Regions from separate parts of the Isoptericola sp. NPDC055063 genome, predicted to be linked through region 3. Evidence: riboswitches for the same ligand, from Rfam matches in the RefSeq annotation. Region 3 holds a riboswitch; each other region holds the start of a gene.
What was found. A riboswitch is a leader RNA that binds a small molecule or an ion and turns the genes downstream of it on or off. The one in region 3 is predicted to bind thiamine pyrophosphate.

Region 1: it holds a riboswitch for thiamine pyrophosphate, as region 3 does, so the genes downstream of both, ACWF41_RS18235 (ECF transporter S component) here and ACWF41_RS16700 (thiamine ABC transporter substrate-binding protein) in region 3, are expected to answer to the same signal.
Region 2: it holds a riboswitch for thiamine pyrophosphate, as region 3 does, so the genes downstream of both, ACWF41_RS17320 (bifunctional hydroxymethylpyrimidine kinase/phosphomethylpyrimidine kinase) here and ACWF41_RS16700 (thiamine ABC transporter substrate-binding protein) in region 3, are expected to answer to the same signal.

What each region holds. Positions count from the first base shown of each region.
Region 1 is NZ_JBSGUW010000015.1:156,970-163,441, forward strand. It holds gene ACWF41_RS18215 (hypothetical protein) at 1-1,112, shown strand, start outside; gene ACWF41_RS18220 (class I SAM-dependent methyltransferase) at 1,093-1,713, opposite strand; gene ACWF41_RS18225 (energy-coupling factor transporter transmembrane component T family protein) at 1,779-2,504, opposite strand; gene ACWF41_RS18230 (ABC transporter ATP-binding protein) at 2,501-4,015, opposite strand; gene ACWF41_RS18235 (ECF transporter S component) at 4,008-4,661, opposite strand; TPP riboswitch at 4,655-4,767, opposite strand; tRNA gene ACWF41_RS18240 (tRNA-Ala) at 4,932-5,004, opposite strand; gene ACWF41_RS18245 (histidine phosphatase family protein) at 5,095-5,784, opposite strand; gene rsfS (ribosome silencing factor) at 5,781-6,227, opposite strand; partial or broken gene ACWF41_RS18255 (hypothetical protein) at 6,224-6,472, opposite strand, start outside.
Region 2 is NZ_JBSGUW010000014.1:119,143-125,614, forward strand. It holds gene ACWF41_RS17315 (ABC transporter ATP-binding protein) at 1-876, opposite strand, end outside; gene ACWF41_RS17320 (bifunctional hydroxymethylpyrimidine kinase/phosphomethylpyrimidine kinase) at 1,332-2,984, opposite strand; TPP riboswitch at 2,975-3,090, opposite strand; gene ACWF41_RS17325 (hypothetical protein) at 3,169-3,843, shown strand; gene ACWF41_RS17330 (YcnI family copper-binding membrane protein) at 3,921-4,679, shown strand; gene ACWF41_RS17335 (copper resistance CopC family protein) at 4,676-5,296, shown strand; gene ACWF41_RS17340 (hypothetical protein) at 5,422-6,472, shown strand, end outside.
Region 3 is NZ_JBSGUW010000013.1:161,265-167,736, forward strand. It holds gene ACWF41_RS16685 (hypothetical protein) at 1-92, opposite strand, end outside; gene ACWF41_RS16690 (ABC transporter ATP-binding protein) at 79-915, opposite strand; gene ACWF41_RS16695 (ABC transporter permease) at 915-2,570, opposite strand; gene ACWF41_RS16700 (thiamine ABC transporter substrate-binding protein) at 2,708-3,820, opposite strand; TPP riboswitch at 3,893-3,997, opposite strand; gene ACWF41_RS16705 (DUF4235 domain-containing protein) at 4,138-4,404, shown strand; gene ACWF41_RS16710 (PAS domain-containing protein) at 4,592-5,377, opposite strand; gene ACWF41_RS16715 (sulfite exporter TauE/SafE family protein) at 5,695-6,472, opposite strand, start outside.

The sequences.
Region 1 (6,472 bases), on a different contig from region 3:
GCCTGCTGGCCGGCACCGCGGAGCTGGCCGAGGCGATGCTCGCCCTCGCGCCGGACGCGGCCGCCGCCGTCGCGACCGGGGTCGCCGACCCCGCGGTCCTCGCCGTGCCAGGGTTGCGGCGGCTGGCCGCACGGCCGGGCTCCTCGCGGGCCGTGGTCGCCGCGCGGGAGACCGTGGCGGCGCTCCCGCCGGTCGCGGGGGAGCCGGTGGCCCCCGCCCCGGCGGCACCGGCACCCGTGGGCGTCCCCGACGACTTCGACGCCGTGTGGCCCGCGGGCGTCGCGACGCTGCCCGCCGTCGACGACGGGGTCGGCGTCACCGCGACCTGGCAGGACCCGGACGCCCCCACGAGGCTGCTCGCCCTCGACCTGCGGCTCCCCGCCCACCCCGGCCGCGTCTACCGGGTCGTCAAGGTGTGGGCGTACGACCTGGAGCGCGAGGGCCAGTGCGCCGCCGTCGCGCGCGCCGAGGGCGAGGAGCCCGACACGTCCGGCTACCCCACGCGCGGCACCGAGGCATGGCTGGCCTGGGACGCGGAGGCCGGCGTGCTGCGCGCGCACGAGCACCGCAACCGCACCGAGGGCACGGGCGGGCCGCTGCGGCCGCCGGCCGGCGGAGTCCCGCCGCGCAGCGCGGCCCTGCACGCCGTCGCCCTGTCCATGCTGTGCCACGAGGGCGACGCGGGGATCGCCGGGGAGCACGTCGTGCGCGAGCTGATCGAGAGCGGCGGCATCGGCTGGGCGGGCGTCCGCCTCGCCGCGCGCGCCCTGGTGACGCAGCCCGCGGCGAGCCCCGCGCGCATGGTCCGCGTGGTGGAGCGCCGCCCCGCCACGCTGCCCGCCCTGTGGCCGGTGCTCACCGAGGCGGTCGCCGCGGCGGGCGCCACCGACGGCCCGCTGCCCCGCTGGCTCCCCCGCGTGCTCGACGTCGCCGGTGCGGCGCTGCCCTACCTCGCGGAGGCGGCCCGCCGGGGCCTGGTCCCGGCCGACGCGGCGACGTTCCCCGGGCTGGAGGCGATCGCCGCGCGGCCCGGCCGCACGGTGGGGCCGGCCAGGGCCCGCGCGCTGCTCGCCGCGGTCGGGGCGCAGGGGCTCACGCGCGCCGCGTCGTGAGGAGCAGCGCCGGCAGGTGCTGCTCGTCGTCGGTCGGCCGCGCGACGATCTCCGCGTCCGTGACCTCGGTGGACGTCCAGTCCGCCGCCGGGAACGCGGCGCGCAGGTCGCCCGCGGTGGTGCCCCAGCCGAGCCCGGCCCGCACCGACATCGCGAGCACGGCGACGAGCGCGTCGGGCGGGCAGATCACGGCCAGCCCGGCCACGTAGGCGGCGCGGCCGTCGGCGTCGAGGGAGTGCAGCAGCCCGGAGTCCAGGACCGTGCGCGGGCGCACGTCGAGGCGGTCGAGGTGGCGGGCGTCGGCCACCTCGAAGCGCACCTCGCCCGGCGGCTCGAGGATCGCCTCCGCGGCCCGCTCCCGGGCGCGCGAGATCGCGTGGGCCGCGCCGTCGACCCCCACGACCCGGTGCCCGGACCGCGCGACGGCGAGCGCCAGCACGCCGGTGCCGCACCCGGCGTCGAGCACCGGGTCCGCGAGCACCGACCGCCGCACCAGGGAGAGCAGCGCGGGCTGCGGGCGGCCGATCTCCCACGGCGGCGGGACGTCCCCCGCGTACAGGGCGTCGAAGTCGTGCTGCGGGCGTGCCTCCGGTCCGGCCATGCGCGCACCTCCTGAGCCCAGTGTGCGCGCCGCGGGCGATCCCTCACCTGTCAGGGGTGGGGCGTCTACCCCGCCGCGAGGACGGCGAACGGCAGCGCCGCGACCAGGACGCCGACGGCCAGCACCGCGGTGTCGTGCCGGGCCCACGGCGCCGGCTCCGCCCAGGTCCGCGAGCCCGCGCCCGCGAAGCCACGGGCGTCCATCGCCACCGCCATGGTCGTCGCGTCGCGCAGTGTGGCCGCGAGGACGGCGAACGTCACGGAGGCGGCGTGCCGCCCGCGGTCGAGGGGCCCGTGCCCCGGCCCGACGCCGCGGGACCGGCGGGCCCGCGACGCCTGCTCCCACACGGTGCCGAGGCGCTCGAACCGCTGGAGCGCGGCCGCGACCCCGACGACGAACCGCGCGGGCAGCCGCAGGCGCTGGCCCAGCTGGTCGGCCAGCCCGCTCGGGTCGATCAGGGGCGCGAGCGCGACGCCCGGCAGCGCGAGGACCGCGATCCGCATCCCCGCGACGGCCGCGACCTCGAGGTCGCGGCCGCCCAGCAGCCACGTCGACCACGTGACCGACGCGACCGCCACGACCACCGCGAGGTAGCGCGCCGCCGGCCCGGAGCGCCGCGGCAGGCCGACCGCCCCGCAGGCGACGACGGCGCCCAGCGCGGCGGCCGCCGACGCGAGGTCCCGCACCCCGAACGACGCGACCAGGCCCAGCAGCCCGAGCGTCACGAGCACGAGCGGGTTCGCCCGCCCCAGCACGCCGAGCGCGCCGGTCGTGCCGCCACCGCCCGTCATGCCGCGGCCACCCGGTGCGGGCGGCCCATGCCGTGCCCGTCCTCGTCCGGCCCGCCCGGCGGCAGCGCGACGCGATGGTCGGCGAGCCCGACGAGGTGGCGGTCGTGGGTGCTCGCCGCCACGGTGGCGCCGTGCCCGGCGGCCGCGACGACCCACCCGGCCACGGCGGCCCACGTGTGCCGGTCCTGGCCCACGGTGGGCTCGTCGAGCAGCGCCAGGGGTGGCCGGTGCGCGAGAGCCGCCGCGAGCGCCAGCCGCCGCTGCTCGCCGCCGGAGAGGCGGAACGGGTGCGCGTCGGCGAGATGGTCCAGGCGCAGCAGCGCGAGCACGGCGTCGACGTCCACGGGCACATCGAGCCGCCTGCCGGTGAGCGCCACCTCGTCGCGAACGCGCAGCGCGAGCAGCCCGTGCTCGGGATGCTGCGGCACCCACCCGCAGCGGCGGGCGAGCTCGCGCGACCGGGTGCCGCGCCCGGGCGACCCGGCCACGCGCCCCCGCGCGGGCCGCAGGTGCCCGGCGAGGGCTGCCACGAGCGTGGACTTCCCCGCCCCGGACGGGCCGGTGACCGCGGTGAACCGGCCCGCGGGCAGGCGGGCGTCGACGCCGTCCAGCGCGCGCGTGGTGGTGCGGCCCCGCAGGCCCCGGGTCGTGAGGTCGACGCCGAGTGCGTCGACGGTCACCTCCGGACCGGCGTCGTCCGGCGCGACCAGCGCCGCGGGCACGGGCAGCGGGTCGGGCGCCGGGGCGTCCGGGAGCCAGATGCCGGCGGCGGTGAGCGCGGCCCGGAGCGGGGCGCCCTGATCGACCCCGGGCTCGCCCCCGGGCTCGACCCCAGGTGCGCGCAGGGCGCCCGGCGCGACGTCGTGCGTGACGACGCCGCCCGGGCCGAGCACCACCACCCGGTCGAGGTGCTCCAGCCACGGCCCCACGTGGTGGTCGACGACCACCAGCGAAGTCTCCGTCCCGGCGAGCGCGTCGAGCACCGCGGACCGCACCTCGGCCGCGGCGTCCGGGTCGAGCATGGCGGTCGGCTCGTCGAGGAGCAGCAGGTCCGGGCCGCACGCCAGCGCGCCTGCGAGCGCGAGCCGCTGCAGCTCCCCGCCGGACAGCGCGGAGGTCGGCCGGTCGAGCGGGTACCGCAGCCCCACGTGGTCCAGCGCCCCACGGGCGCGGCGCCAGATCTCCTCCCGCGGCAGGCCGGCGTTCTCGGGCCCGAACGCGACGTCGCGGCCGATCCGCTCGGCGACGACGGCGGCCCCGGGGTCCTGGAGCACGAGGCCGACGACGCCGTCCACGTGGGCCGTGCCGGACAGGTCGCCCGGCAGCGGGTCGCCGAGCACGCCCGCCAGGGCGTGCAGCACGGTCGACTTGCCGGCCCCGCTGGGACCGACGAGCCCGATGCGTTCCCCGGCGCCGACGGCGAGATCGAGCCCGTCGAGCACCGGCGTCGCCCGCCCCGTCGGGCGCCAGGTGAGCCCCGCCAGCCGGGCGCGCGCGCCGCCGTCAGCCACGGGCGACACGGGCCGCCCCGGCGGCGCCGTCGGCCAGGTCCCGGCCGGGCGCGAACGCGTCCAGCACCCCGGTGCGGGCGAGGGCGCGCACCAGCGCCGCGCCGCCGAGCCCCGCGAGGAGCGCGCCGGACAGCGCGAAGAAGCCGAGGTAGGCGAGGCGGAACCCCCACTGCCAGTCGGGGTAGTAGGCGAACCACTCGTAGACGGCGCCGCACGCGCCCGCGGCGGCACCCGACAGCGCCGCCACCGCGGTGCCGAACCGGCGGTACAGGAACAGCGCCAGGACGAGCTCGACGCCGAGCCCCTGCACGACGCCCGAGACGATCGCCGAGAAGCCCCAGCCGGCGCCGAGCAGGGCCTCGACGCTCGCGGCCACGACCTCGGTGAGCAGCGCGGCGCCAGGCTTGCGGACGATCAGCCCGCCGAGCACGCCGCCGAGCAGCCAGCCGCCGCCGAGCAGGCCGGTGGCCGGCGGGAACGCGACGACGAGCCCCGCGGAGAGCAGGTGGTAGAGCTGCGTCCAGCCCCAGAAGACGACGCCGACGGCGACGCCGAGCATCGCCATCGTGACCAGGTCGACGGTGCGGTACCGCAGGCTCGCGCGAGCCGTCCCGAGGACGGTCGGACGCATGATGGGCGCGGACATTCCAGGTAACTCCCTTCGCCGGTGCTAACCGGAGCAGGTTCCAAGGGTCTGCGGCTCGTGCCCGCACTCTCAGCGCCCCTTCGACGGCGCTCCCCTGTCATGGGTGTCTTCAGTTGTGCGTCAGGTGTGACGTCACCTGCGGCGGCCCTCGATGCGGCCGCAGGACCGACCCTAGGCGACGGCGTCGTCGACGCAAGGCCGTCCCGCCCCGTGGGACCCGGGTACGCGAGAAGGCCCGGAACCATGTGGTTCCGGGCCTTTTCGTCGGGGTGGAGCTGAGGGGACTCGAACCCCTGACCCCCTGCATGCCATGCAGGTGCGCTACCAGCTGCGCCACAGCCCCGAGAACCGGCGATCCATGGCCGCGAGCGACCCATGTTTCGTCTGATTCGGTGTGTTCCTCCGGGCTTGCGCCCCTCGGAACGTCGATATCTTAGGCAGACTTCGGGCCAGGTTCCAAATTCCAGTCCGGACCGGCCTGCCAGTGGTCCAGCGGGTACCCGGCCCCCACGTTGTGCGCCACGAGCCGCCACGCCGGGACAGCGCCGGCCCCCGCCCGATGCAGGTGCGACCAGTGCACGTTGTGCATCCCGGCCAGCCCGCGCCACGAGGTCGGGTCGAGGCCGAGCAGCGCCGTCACCCCCAACGAGATCGCGGCGCCGTGGGAGACGAGGACCAGGGTCGCGTCGTCGTCCAGCTGCTCCGCGTGCTCGGCGACGGCCTCGGCCATCCGCGCGGCGACCTCCGCCTTGGACTCCGCTCCCGCTCCCGCCGGCTCGGCGCCGCGGCGCCAGGCGGCGTACTCCTCGGGCCAGCGCGCGGAGAGCTCCTCGCCCGTCATGCCCTCCCACTCGCCGAAGCCACGCTCGCGCAACCGCACGTCGGTCTGCACGGGGGCGCCGCCGAGCGCGTCCGCGTACGCGGTCGCGGTCTCGAGGGCGCGACCCAGGTCGGAGGAGACGATGCGCGTCGCGCGGTGGGACGACGCGAGGGCGGAGCCGCCCTCCCCCGCCTGCCAGCGGCCGACGTCGTCGAGCGGGATGTCGATCTGCCCCTGCAGCCGCAGGGACGCGTTGTACGCCGTGCGGGCGTGGCGCAGCAGGACGACGGTCCCGGCCGTCACCGCTCGTCGCCCGCGAGACGGATGGCCCCGTCACCCGCGGCGTCGCCGTACTCGGCCGCCGCGGCTGCGCCGTCGCCGCCGCGCGCGTCCTCGGGCAGGTCGATGGCCGGGCAGTCCTTCCAGAGGCGCTCCAGCGCGTAGTAGACCCGGTCCTCGGCGTGCTGCACGTGCACGACGACGTCCCCAAAGTCGAGCAGCACCCAGCGCGCCTGGGCCTTGCCCTCGCGCCGGATCGGCTTGGCGCCGGCCGTGATCATCGCCTCCTCGACGGCGTCCACGATCGCCGAGACCTGGCGCTCGTTGGTGCCCGACGCGATGAGGAACACGTCCGTGAGGACGAGCTGCTCGCTCACGTCGAGCGCGATGATCTCCTGCGCCTTGCGGTCCGAGGCGGCCCGGGCGGCGACGACCGCCAGCTCGACGGCGCGGGGGGTGGCGGTCATGCGGCGGCTCCAGGCGGGGAGGTCGTAAGGGAGTGGACCACCGCGGGCGCGGCGGAGTCGGTGCTGAAGCTCTTGTCGTCCGAGCCGGCGAGGAGCAGCTTCCACACCAGCAGACCGAGCACGAACGCGACGACGACCAGCACGATGTAGTGCAGCCAGGTGTACGACGCCTCGGGCTCGTCCCAGTCCTCGTCGTCCTCCTCCTCGACCTGCGGCGCCGCCGAGCGGGCCCGCACGGGCTGCTC
Region 2 (6,472 bases), on a different contig from region 3:
GGCGGTGCGGGCGTTGAGCGTCATCGACAGGGTCATCCCGAGGTCGACCACGGGGCCGTTGATCACGGCGGTCGTGAGGAAGAACGCCACGAGGCTGCCGACGGTGATCTGCCCCTGGGCGGCGAGCACGGTGCCGAGCACCAGGCAGACGGCCAGCGTGACCTCGGGGATGAGCTGCAGCGACGTGGTGACCGTGGCCTGGTTGCCCGCCTTGCGGATCTCCGTGCGCCGGAGCTCCTCCGCCTGGTCGGTGAACGAGTCGAGCGCGTCGCGACCGCGGCCGAACGCCTTGAGGACGCGGATGCCGTGCACCGACTCCTCGACGGTGGTGGCGAGGTCGCCCGACTGGTCCTGCGACAGGCGCGCGATGACGCGGTAGCGCCGCGAGAAGCGGAACGCGATGACCGTGACCGGGATCGCGCCCGCGAGGTAGACGAGGCCGAGCCAGCCGGCGGTGGCCAGCAGGATGCCCACGCCGACCACGATCGTCACGATGCTGACGACGAGCTGCAGGAGGCCGAAGACCAGCCAGCGCCGCAGCAGGCCGAGGTCGCCCATGATCCGGCTCAGCAGCTGGCCGCCGGGCCACCGGTCGTGGAACGCGACGGGCAGGTCCTGCAGGTGGCGGAACAGCGCCATCCGCAGCTCGGCCTCGACCCGCGTGCCGGGGTACATGACGAGGTTGCGGCGCAGCAGGACGAACCCGGCCTCCGCGACCCCCAGGACGAGGACGAGGAGGACGGGCACGACCAGGGCGCCGAGGTCGTGGGCGGCGGCACCCTCCGCGAGGGGGCCCTCGACGAGGGTCTGGAGCACGCGCGGGATCGCCAGCGCGGCGAGGCTCGCGCCGAGAGCCGAGAAGAGGCCGCCGACCATGCGCGGCAACGCGGGCCTGACGTAGGGGTACAGCCGGCGGATCGACGCGAGGGTCGAGAGCTCGGAGCCCGCGGGGGCGACGGGGTCCGCCGGGGCGACGGGGTCCGCCGGGGCGACGGGGTCCGCCGGGGCGCGATGGCCGGGTGCGCCGGGCGGCCCCGACGGCCCGCCCGGCGGCGTGCCGGGCGCGACGGACGAGCGCGGGGCGGAGGAGGCGGAGCTCCTCCTCGGACTGTGGGAGGGATCGGCGCCTGCGGCGCCTCGGCTGCTGCTGCGCGGAGCGCGCGTTGTGTCGGGCATCACCACCATTCTGACACCCGCCACCGACACGCTTGCCCCGGTCACCGCCTTTTGGCAAGCGTTTGCCCGACCTGGGGCGAAGGCGCGGTGAAGGCATGGCGCCGGCCTGACCCGGGTGCTCCGGCAGGGCCGGGCTCAGGCCACCGCGCCCGGGCTCACCCCGCCACGGCCCCCTCGAGCGCGACCGCGCGGGGCCGGGCGGCCTGGTCGAAGAACGCGAGCTCGTGCTCGCACGCCCCCTGGAAGGCCGCGCCCATCCGCACCCGGGTGGCCGGCCCCGCGGCGCCGGCGACGCGGCGCAGGACGGCGACGGCCTGGCGGGTCGCCGCGGCGAACTCGTCGTCGGCGTACGTGCCGAGCCAGGCGGCGTACGGGTGTCCGGGGTGGTTGCGGGCCGCGAGCCGCTCGCCCACGTCCTGGTAGATCCAGTAGCACGGCAGGACCGCGGCCACGAGGGTCGCGTAGTCGTCCCCGGCGGCGCGCAGGTGGTCGAGGTACGCGGCCGTCGTCGGGCTGGTCGGCACGTCGGTCGGCTCCCCGCCGAGCCACGTCGTGTGCAGGTCGAGCTCGGTGACCAGGGCGCCGTGCGCGCCGCCGGCCCAGAAGGCCTGCTCGGCGCGCGTGGGCGCGAGCTGGCTGGCCCGGGCCAGCGCGCGCGAGTACTCGCGCAGGTAGATCGCGTCCTGCTCGAGGTAGTCGCGGAACCGGTCCGTACCGAGCGTCCCGTCGCCAAGGGCCCGCACGAACGACAGCTCGTCGATCGCGGCCCGCACCCCGGCGGCGGCGGCCCACCACCCGTCGACGGCGTCGCGGCCGGCCCCGGCGGCGGCCTCGTCCCGCCCGGCCGGGGGCTCCGGATCGACGGCGCCCGCCGGGGTGCTCCCCGCGAGATGGTCGACCGGCCCGTGCCCCCCGCCGACGCGCAGCGCCTCCCCCGCCCGGATCGCCGCCGCCAGCCACGCCTTCGTGCCGCGCAGCGCCTCGGCCCAGTCCCCCGTGCGGGCGTACCGGGCGGCCAGCCCGCTCGACAGGGAGCAGCCGGTGCCGTGCGTCGCCGTGGTGCGGACCCGCTCGCCGGCGAGCTCCAGCAGCGTGCCGTCCGGGCCGACGAGGGCGTCGGGCGCGCCGGGGTCGCCCTCCTCGGCATCGTCGCCCGTCAGGTGCCCGCCCTTGGCCACGACCAGCACGTCGTGCCGGGCGGCGAGCCGGCGCGCCTGGTCGAGCGCGGCGGGCCAGTCGGGCGCGGGGGGCTCGCCGGCCAGGACCGCGAGCTCGGGCAGGTTGGGCGTGACGACGTCGACCCGCGCGAGCAGGTCCCGCACGGCGCGCTCCGCCGTCGGGTCCAGCAGGCGGTCGCCGCTGGTGGCCAACATGACCGGGTCGAGCACGACGGCCGGGCGGGCCCCGTTCGCGCCGTCCGGAACCGGCCCGCCGTCCGGCAGGCCGTCGAGCCACGCGCCGACGGCCCGCGCGACGGGCGCCGACGCGAGCATCCCGATCTTGACGGCGTCGATGGCGATGTCGTCCGCGAGCGCGTCGAGCTGGGCCGTGAGGAACTCCGCGGGCGGCACGTGCACCCCCCGCACGCCGCGCGTGTTCTGGGCCGTGAGGGCAGTGAGCGCGGCCATGCCGTACCCGCCGGCCGCGGCGATCGCCTTGAGGTCCGCTTGGATCCCGGCGCCGCCCGACGGGTCGGAGCCGGCGATCGCCAGGACCCGGGGCCTGCTGGGCGCGGGGGTTGGTGCGGTGGTCGCGGGAGCGGTGGTGCCCCGGAGGGCGGAGCTGTCGTGATGCGCGCGCACGCTCATGTCGACATCCCTTCGTCAGTGCTAGCTGAATCAGGTTCGACGGGTGTGATCTCAGCGTCTCGTCGCCGGCCGGGGCCGACGGCGGGAGGCACCCCGTGTCGTTCGGCGCCACCGTAGCCCACCGGCCGCAGCGGTCGGCGGCGGGTCCTCCCAGGCGTGTCGCCCGGCGGGATAGGGTGCCGGGGTGCCCGTGGTCGTCCGTCGTGTGCGCGAGCTCCTCGTCGCCGGCACGACGCTCAGCATCGCGGCCGCCGCCCACCTCCTGGGCGGCGGCGCGCTGCCCGGTGCACCCCTCGCGTGGCTGGTCGTGCTGGCGCTCTCGGCGCCCGTCGCCGTCTGGACCGCCCGCCGTCGCCTGACGCTGCGCCGCCTGCTGCCCGCCATGGTCGCGCTGCAGCTCGTGCAGCACTCCGCCCTGTCGGTGCTCGGCGCCGCCCGCGCCGACGACGACCCCTGGGGCACCGGGAGCACGGTGGGCGCGGGCGGAGCCGTCCCGGCCCTCGCGGGCCACGCCGGGCACGACCTCGGGCCCGGCTCGCTGGTCCCCGCGACCGGGACCGCCGTGCACCTGGAGCACGCCGCCGACGGCGGCACCACGACGTGGATGCTCGCCGCGCACGCCGTCGCCGTCCTCCTGACCGCGCTGCTGCTCGCCGCGGGCGACCGGGCCGCCGCGAACGTCGCCTCGCACCTGGCGCACGTGGCGCTGCTGGTGCGGGGGCCGGCCTCGCTGCCCGTGGCCCGCCGCGGGCCCGTCGTCGCGGGACCGGTCTGGCGTCCGCTGCCGTGGCACGCGCGCCGCCGTCCGGCGCCGCGCGGGCCCCCGGTGCGGCGCGGCGCCCTCGCGCGCGCCGCCTGAGCCCTGCCCTGGTCCGAGGTCGGACGGGGCGGGCCCTCGCCGTCCCACGAACCCTCGAACCACCGGAGCAGACAGCCATGCCTACGACCACCCCTGCCCGCACGCGCCGCACCCGTCGGCTCGCCGGAGCGGCCGCCCTCGCCGTCCCCGCCCTCCTGCTGGGCGCCGGAGCCGCGTCCGCGCACGTGACGGTGACACCGGACTCCGCCGAGTCCGGCGCGTACGCCACCCTCACCTTCAAGGTCCCCAACGAGTCGCCCGAGGCGTCGACCACGGCCGTGAAGGTGACGCTGCCGAGCGACACCCCGTTCACCAGCGTGTCCGTGGAGCCCGTCCCCGGGTGGAGCGCGAAGGTGACGCGGGCCGAGCTGCCCGAGCCGGTCGACGTCCAGGGCACCACCCTCACGGAGGCGCCCGCGAGCGTCGAGTGGACCGCCGACGACCCCGACGCCGGCATCGCGCCCGGCGAGTTCCTTCGCTTCTCCGTCTCGGCGGGCGCCGTGCCCGACGGCGTCGACGCGATCACGCTGCCGACGACGCAGACCTACTCCGACGGCGAGGTCGTCGAGTGGGACCAGGAGGCCACCGGCGACGCCGAGCCCGAGCACCCGGCCCCCGTGCTGCAGGTCGTGCCGGCGACCGGTGACGACGCGCACGGCAGTGCGGCAGGGGCCTCGGCCGAGACCGGGTCCGACGCCTCGGCGCAGGCCGATGACGGGTCCGGCGACACCCTGCCCCTCGCGCTCGCTGCGGCGGGCCTGGGGCTGGGTCTCGTGGGCGCCGTGACCGGCGTCGCCGCCCTGGCCCGCACCCGCGCCCGGACGGAGCAGCGATGACCCGCGGCCGTCCCCGCACGACCCGCCGCGCGCTCCTCGCCGGCGCGGGCGCGCTCGGCCTCGCCCTCGCGGGCGCCGTCGGGCTCGCCGGGCCCGCGAGCGCGCACAACGTCGTCGTCGGCACCACGCCGACGTCGGGCTCGACCGTGACCGAGGCGCCCGAGTCCGTCGAGATCACGTTCGACGAGGCGGTGCTCAACCTGGCCGCCGACGGGTCGAGCACCGTCATCTCGGTGACCGACGCCGACGGCACCGAGCACGCGAGCGGGTGCCCCACCACGCAGGACCGCACCGCGTCCGTGCCGGTGACGCTCGGCCCGGCGGGCGAGTACACCGTCGACTGGCGCATCGTGTCCGCCGACGGCCACCCGACCAGCGGGCAGTTCGCGTTCACCTACGACCCGCCCGCCGGTGCGGCGGCGGCCACCCCGGCCGCCGAGGCGACGCCCTGCGGCTCCCCGGCGGCCGGCTCCGACGCCCAGGCCGCCAGCACCGGCACCGCGGACGACGACGGCTCCTCCGAGCTGGTCGTCGTGCTCGGCATCGCCGGGGGCGTCGTCGTGCTGGCCGGTGCGGCCGTCCTCGTGGCGCTCCGGGTCGCCCGGCGCCGCGACTGACGCACCGAAGACCTGTCAGGGCCAGCGCGACGTATGTCGAGCGCTGGCCCTGACAGGTCCGGGGCCGCACCCGCTCCGCGCCGGGGCGTCCCCGCACCCGCCGTGCTCCGCCTACGATGCCGACCATGGATGCGGGGCAGATCGTCGGGATCGTGACGGGCCTGGTCGTGGTGGTCGTGCTGGTCACGGCGGTGGCGGTCTGGGCAGCACGGCGCAGGAGCGCCGCCCGGGCACGCGCGGCGGAGCTCGAGGCCGAGCTGCAGCGGCTCGGCATCGAGGCCGGCTCCGCGCTGGTGCGCACCGACGAGCGGGCCCGCCTGGCGGAGGACGAGCTGTCCTTCGCGGTGGCCGAGCTCGGCGAGCGCGACACCCGCGAGCTCGCGCCGACCCTGCGGCGGGCGCGCGAGCGGCTGGCGGAGGCGTTCCACCTCAACCAGCGGCTGCACGACGAGGTCCCGGACACCGACACCGAGCGGCGCGAGTGGTCGGCGCGGATCGTGGACCTGTGCCGGTCCGCCGGCGGCTCCCTGGACGACCTCGACCGCGGCCTCGCGGGGCTGCGGCAGACCGTCCGCGGCACGCCGGACGTCGTGGCCCGGGTGGACGGCGAGCTGGCCCGGGTGCGCGACGCCGTCCCCGCGGCGCGGGCCGACCTCGAGCGGTTGCGCGGCCAGTACGCGGAGCGCGCTCTCCTGCCGGTCGCGGACAACCCCGACCAGGCGGAGCGGCTCCTCGAGTTCGCCGGCCGCAGCACCGCGGCGGCGCGCAAGCGGCTCGCGACGCAGCAGGTGGCGGAGGCGGGCGCCGCGGCCCGCGCGGCGGAGGAGGCGGTGCGCCGCGCGGAGGGCCTGCTGCGCGCCGTCGACGACTACGAGGCCGAGGCGTTGCGCGCCGAGGCCGCGCTGGGCGCGATCGTCGCCGAGTCGCGCGCCGAGCTCGCCCAGGCCCGCGCGCTGCCGGCCGCGGTGCGCGCGGGCCGGATCGACGGCGCCGTCGACGCCCTCGAGGGCGCGCTCGCGTCGCTGCCCGCCCCGGGCGAGCCCGGCGACCCGCTCGACGCGCTGACGCGAGTGCGCGAGGCCAACACCGCGCTCGACGACGCCGTGGCGGAGCGCGCGGAACGCGACGATCGCGCCCGCAAGGCCGCGGCGCGCCTCGGCCCGGCGCTCGACGACG
Region 3 (6,472 bases):
CCGTTCCCCGGGCCGCACGCGCCCAGCAGCGCGAGGCACGGCACGCACCACGCCACCGCGCGGCGCCCTCGCGGGGAGTCAGACCACGTCATGCCCCGATGATGTCGTCACCGTGGCGGTCCTTGCACCGGCCGCACCGGGCGTGTCCGGGGAGCCTGGCGCGTCGTCGGGCGCGAGGCCGAGGAACTCCGCCACCCGCGTGCTGGCGGGCGCGCGCAGCAGCACGTCCGGCGCGTCCACCTGCAGCAGCCGGCCGGCGTCCATGACGGCCACGCGGTCGGCGACGGTGAACGCCTCGTCGTGGTCGTGCGTGACGAACACGGCGGTAGTGCCGGTGGACTTCAGGGTGTCGCGGACGTCGACGGCGAGCCGCTCGCGCAGCCGGCGGTCCAGGGCCGACAGCGGCTCGTCGAGCAGCAGCAGCCGCGGCCGCGGGGCCAGCGCGCGGGCGAGCGCGACGCGTTGCTTCTCCCCGCCGGACAGCGTCGCCACGGACCGTCGCGCGTAGCCGGCGAGCCCGACGTCGTCGAGCAGCTCGGCCACCCGGGCGGCACGCTCGGCCCGCGGCAGGCTCTGCGTCTCGAGCCCGTAGGCCACGTTGCGGCCCACGTCGCGGTGCGGGAAGAGCTGCCCGTCCTGGAAGAGCAGGCCGAAGCCGCGGCGGTGCACGGGGACGCCCGCGAGGTCGGCGCCGTCGAAGGCGACGGTGCCGCCGGCCAGCGGCTCCAGCCCGGCGACGGCGCGCAGCAGCGACGACTTGCCGCAGCCGCTCGGCCCCAGCAACGCCACGATCTCGCCGGCCGCGACGTCGATGGTGACGCCGTCGACGGCCACCGATCCCGGCCGGCGGCGCGTGGCCCCGTACCGGACGACGGCGTCCGTGACGGCGAGCCCCTCCTGGCGGTCGTGCCCCATCAGAACTCCCCTCCCGGCCGGTCGCCCCGCAGGCGCTCGGCCACCATCATGACGGTCGCGGTGAGCACGGCCAGCACCACGGACGCCGCGAGCGCCATCCCGTAGTTCTCGGCCCCGGGCCGCCCGATCAGCCGGAAGATCACCACCGGCAGCGTGGCCGTGTCGGGGCGGGCGAGGAACGACGTCGCGCCGAACTCCCCCAGCGAGACGGCGAACGCGAACCCGATCGCGAGCCCGAGCGACCGCGCGCCCAGCGGCCCGTCGACGGTGCGCAGCACCCGACCGGGGGCGGCGCCCAGCGCGGCCGCGGCCTCGCGCAGGCGCGGGTCGACGGCGCGCAGCACCGGCAGGATCGTGCGCACCACGAGCGGGATCGCCACGACGGCCTGCGCGATCGGCACGAGCGCGCCGGAGGTGCGCAGGTCGACGTCGAGGCCCAGCGGCCGGTCCAGCGTGATGAGGAAGCCGAACCCGACGGTCACGGCGGACACGCCGAGCGGCAGCATGAACGCGGCGTCGAGCACCCCGACGGCCCGCCGCAGGCCCGCCCGGCGTGGCCGCCGGGACACGACGAGGGCCACGAGCCCTCCCACGACGACGGCGATCGCGGCGGCCCAGGCGGCGGTGCGCAGCGAGTTCCCGAGCGCCTCCCACACCGTGACCGTGAGGGCGTTGCGCCCGCCGGTGGTGCCGAGCGCCGCGTAGTTGGCGAGGCTCCAGGACCCGTCGGGGGCGTGCAGGGAGCGGGTGACCAGGCCGGCCATCGGCAGCACGAGCAGGCCCGCCACCACGACGAGCGTCACGAGCGCGGGCACGACGTCCGAGCCGTCGGCGCCCGCGCGCAGGCGCATCCGGTGCGTGGAGACGCGGTCGCTGGTGAGGTGCAGCGCGCGCTCCCGGCGGGCCCGGGCGCGGGAGCTGACCGCCAGGGCGGCCCCCACCACGACGAGCTGCAGCACCGACAGCACGGCCGCGGAGCGCAGGTCCAGGAACTGGGTGGTGCGGGTCCAGATCTCCGTCTCGATGGTGCCGTAGCGCAGGCCGCCCAGGACGAGGACGACGCCGAACGCCGTCGCGCAGAACAGGAAAACGACCGCGGCTGCCGACGCGATCGCCGGCCCGAGGGCGGGCAGCGTCACGGTGCGGAAGGCGCGCCAGGGCGTGGCGCCCAGCGCCCGGGCCGCCTGCTCGGCGCGCGGGTCCAGGCGCTCCCACATGCCGCCGACGGTGCGCACCACGACGGCGTAGTTGAAGAACACCAGCGCCAGCACGATGCCGGCGAAGCTCTCCTCCAGGTGCGCCCAGCCGAGCAGGCCGCCGGGCGCGAACAGCGCACGGAACGCGACGCCCACGACCACGCTGGGCAGCACGAACGGCACCGTCACCAGCCCCCGCACCAGCGTGCGGCCGGGGAACCGGCACCGGTACAGCACGTACGCGCCGGGCAGGCCGAGCAGCACGGACAGCACCGTGCCGGTGACGGCCTGCGCCAGCGTCTGCCCGACGATCCGCCACGTGCGCGGCTGGGACAGCACCTCCGCGAACCCGGACAGGTCGAGCTCCCGGCCCGCGGGGGTGTCGGTGAAGAAACCCTGCACGACGAGCGAAGTCACCGGCCAGGCGAAGAAGATCGCGAGGAAGCCCAGCGGGAGCACGACGGCGGCACCCCACCCCAACCAGGCGCCCCAGCGGTCCGCGCGCCATCGATCCGCGCGCCATCGATCCGCACGCGACCGCGCCGCCCCGGGGGCCGGGCTGGCGGTGGGGCGGGCGGCTCGGAGCACGGGGCGCGTCAACCGACGACCGTCGCCGTCCACTGCTCGATCCACTCGTCACGGTGCGCGGCCACGTCGGCGGGAGCCACCTCGAAGGGCTTGTCGGCCAGCGGGGCGAACTTCTGCCAGTCCGCGGGCAGCTCCACGTCCGGGTCGGCCGGGTACATGTACATCTGCCCGGGCACGTCCGCCTGGAAGGCCTCCGAGGTGAGGAAGTCGACGAGCTTCTGCGCGCCCTCGGGGTTCGCGGCGCCCGTGAGCACGCCCGCGTACTCGACCTGCCGGAAGCAGGTGTCGAGCATCGCGCTCGTGGTGGAGGTCTTCCCGTCGTCGCTCACCGTGAACGCCGGGGACGTCGCGTACGAGAGCGCGATCGGCCGCTCGCCGCCCTCGCCCGCGCCGGAGAAGTCCACGTAGTACGCGTCCTCCCACGACTCGGCCACCTTGACGCCGTTGGCGCGCAGGTCGGACCAGTAGCCCTGCCAGCCGTCGTCGCCGAACGCCCCGATCGTCGCGAGCAGGAACGCGAGGCCCGGCGACGACGTCGCGGGGTTGGTCACGACGGTCAGGTCCTTGTACGCCGGCTTCGCGAGATCCTCCAGCGTGGCCGGCGGCGTGACGTCGTGCTTCTCGAACCAGCCGTCGTCGAGGTTCATGCACACGTCGCCCACGTCGACGGGCGTCAGCGTGCCGTCGAGGTCGTCCGGCGCGTACGCCGCCACCCGCGGGTCCAGGTCGGCGGGCTGGTACGGCTCGAAGACCCCCGCGTCCACGGCCCGCGACGCGTACGTGTTGTCCACGCCGAAGACGACGTCGCCCAGCGGCGCGTCCTTGGTGAGCACGAGCTGGTTCACCAGCGTGCCCGCGTCGCCGGGGGCCACCTGCTTCACGGTGAGGCCGGACTCCTTCTCGAACGCGGCCAGCACGTCGTCGGAGACGGCGAACGAGTCGTGCGTGACGAGCGTGACGGCGTCCGACGCGCTCGCCGCGTCGTCCGGCGCGCTCCCGTCTCCGCACGCCGCCAGCAGCGGCAGCAGGGCGACGGCGGCGACGACGGCGACGACGGCGACGCCCGCCGCGGCCGTCGCCCGGCGGCGCCTGGTCGGGTGCTGCGTGGTCCTGCGGGTCATGCTGTCCTCCTCAGGGTGCGAGAAGGGGGTCCTGCGAGCACCCGGCACCGTCGTGGTGCGGCCGTCCCGCAGGGAACGAGATTCCCGACTTCCTCCACCGGTGCTAACCGGGTCAGGTTCGAGGGTCTGCGGCGTTCCGCACTCTCAGCGCCGGCGGGCGCTCCCCTGTCGTATCACCACGAGCCTACACACCGGCGCCGCGCTACCGTGGTCCCGTCCGCGGCGCCCTGGTGTGACATGCCTGACGTGCCACGACGCTCGTGGGCACGCACGCGACGACGCACCGGCCATGCCGGGGACCGACCGAGGGAGAGCACGTGACGGACACCGAGCAGCCGCTGGGCGTGAAGGTCGGCACGGTGGTGCTGACGATCGCCGCCGGATGGGTCGCACAGAAGCTGATCGGGGTGGTGTGGGAGAAGGCGACCGGCAACGTCGCCCCCACCAACGTGGACGACGACGAGATCTCCATCGTCCAGGCCGTGACCTTCGCGGCCGTCTCCGGGGGCGTCGCCGTCCTCGCGAAGCGCCTCGCGCGTCGGGGCGCCGTGCGCGCGGCCGCCCGCTTCATCCCCAGCCACTGAGCATCACCCGCCGTTGAGCATCATCGGCTACTGAGCGCCGTCGGCCCGGGCTCGCATCGCGCGGGCCCGGGCCGACGCGCGTCCGGGCCCATCTGTGTCCCGGCCCACTGTCCGGGTCAGGGCGGGTCCGAGCCCTCGAGTGCCCGGCGCGCCCGGGGCCGCGACGGCGTCAGCGGCTCGCGCGGCGTCAGCGGCTCGCGCGAGGGCGGCGTCGGGCGAGCTGCGCGTCGTGCCCGTGCGGCCGGTCCACCGGCCCTACGCCGGCGAGCGCGCGGCTCAGCCGGTCGGCGGCGTCCTTCGCGGGCGGCGCCGCCCGGACGACCTCGGCGGCGGTGAGCGCGGTGTCGCGCTCGCCGACCGGCCGTGCGAGCTCCTTCATGACCTGCTCCCCCGCGGACTGGGCGGAGACGCCCACCTGCGCGCCGACGTCCGACAGCACCTCCGTGGCGACCGACTCGTCCACGCCGCACACCGCCATGATCGCGCCCTTGGCCTGCTCCGCCGCCGCGGCGGCGACGAACGCGCGCGAGACGGCGCGGTGGGCCTCGCGCTCCAGCGCGTCGCGTACCACCGGGCTGGTGTCGATGACGTAGCCGACCAGCTGCGACGACGTGCCGTCGGCGCCGTGCCGGGCCTGCCCGGTCACCACCACCGAATGCGTGCGCCCGTGGTCGTCGACGACGCGGTGCCCGCCGGCGAAGGGGCGCCCGGTCGCGAGCGCCACCGTCGCGGTGCGGGAGAGCCGCTCGCGGTCGTCGGGGTGCAGGTGGGCGCGCAGCACCTCCGGGCCGGGCTCGATGGCACCGGGCTCGCGCCCGAAGATCCGGTAGACCTCGTCCGACCACCACCACGACCCCGTGGCGACCTCGACGCGGTACTGGCCCACGAGCAGCTGGCTCCCCGCGCCGAGCAGCTCCGCGAGCGCGACGAGCTCGCGTCGCTGATGGTCGTTCGACGTGCTGGGCATCGACATGGCTCACCTCCCAGTGCCGTGCAGCGGGGTCTGGCAGGCAGATCTCCTGGCTTCACACGGTACCGGGACGGCGCGACGGCGCCACCCCTCGCGTCTCGGCTCCGCGGGTGGAATCGCGGGGGCGTCCCCTTCCCCCGTGACGACGGCCCCGCCGTCGCGGCCCCGGAGGTGGGGGCGGCGGTGCGGGGCCGACGTCGTGCGGGTCGACGTCGTGCGGGTCGACGTCGTGCGGGTCGACGTCGTGCGGGTCGACGTCGTGCACGGTCGACGTCGTGGACCGGCCGCCGCGGAGCGTCGGCCCGCCGGGTCGAGCGGTGTCAGGCGGCGGGCGTCGGCGCGGGAGCCGCCGCGGCGGGAACGTCGCCCTCGGTCTTCTCCTCCACGAGGGCCTTGCGGTGCTGGCGGAACGCGTAGGCGACGGCGACAGCCCAGCCCACCGCGATGATCCCCAGGACGAGCGAGCGCACGCCCGGGGCGACGGGGAACTCGTCGAGGCTCAGCAGGGTGCGCACGTTGGTGAGCACGATGATGCCGCCGACGGCGGAGCCGAGGACCCGCGGGGGGACGAGGCGCACGAGCCACGCCGCGATCGGCGCGGCGATGAGGCCGCCGATCAGCAGCGCCAGCGCCCAGGACGGGTTGATGCCCGCGGTCCCGAGGCCGAACAGGAAGCCGAGGCTCGCGGCCACGGCCACGAAGAACTCGCTCGTGTCGATCGAGCCGATCACCTTGCGCGGCTCCATCCGGCCGCTCGCCAGGATGGCCGGGGTGCCGACCGGGCCCCAGCCGCCGCCGCCCGTGGCGTCCATGAAGCCCGCCACGAGGCCGAGCGGCGTGAGGAAGCGCTTGCGGAGCGGCTGCCCCAGGCGGTCGGTGCGGAGGCCGCGCAGCGTGAACCGCAGCAGCACGTAGAGGCCGAGGCCGAGCAGCAGGATGGACATCAGCGGCTTGGCGATCTCGGTGGAGAGCCACGAGAGGAACGTCGCGCCGGCGAAGGCGCCCACGGCACCGGGGATGCCGATCTTGGTGACGACCTTCCAGTCCACGTTCCCGAACTTCCAGTGAGAGACGCCCGACGCGAGCGTCGTGCCGACC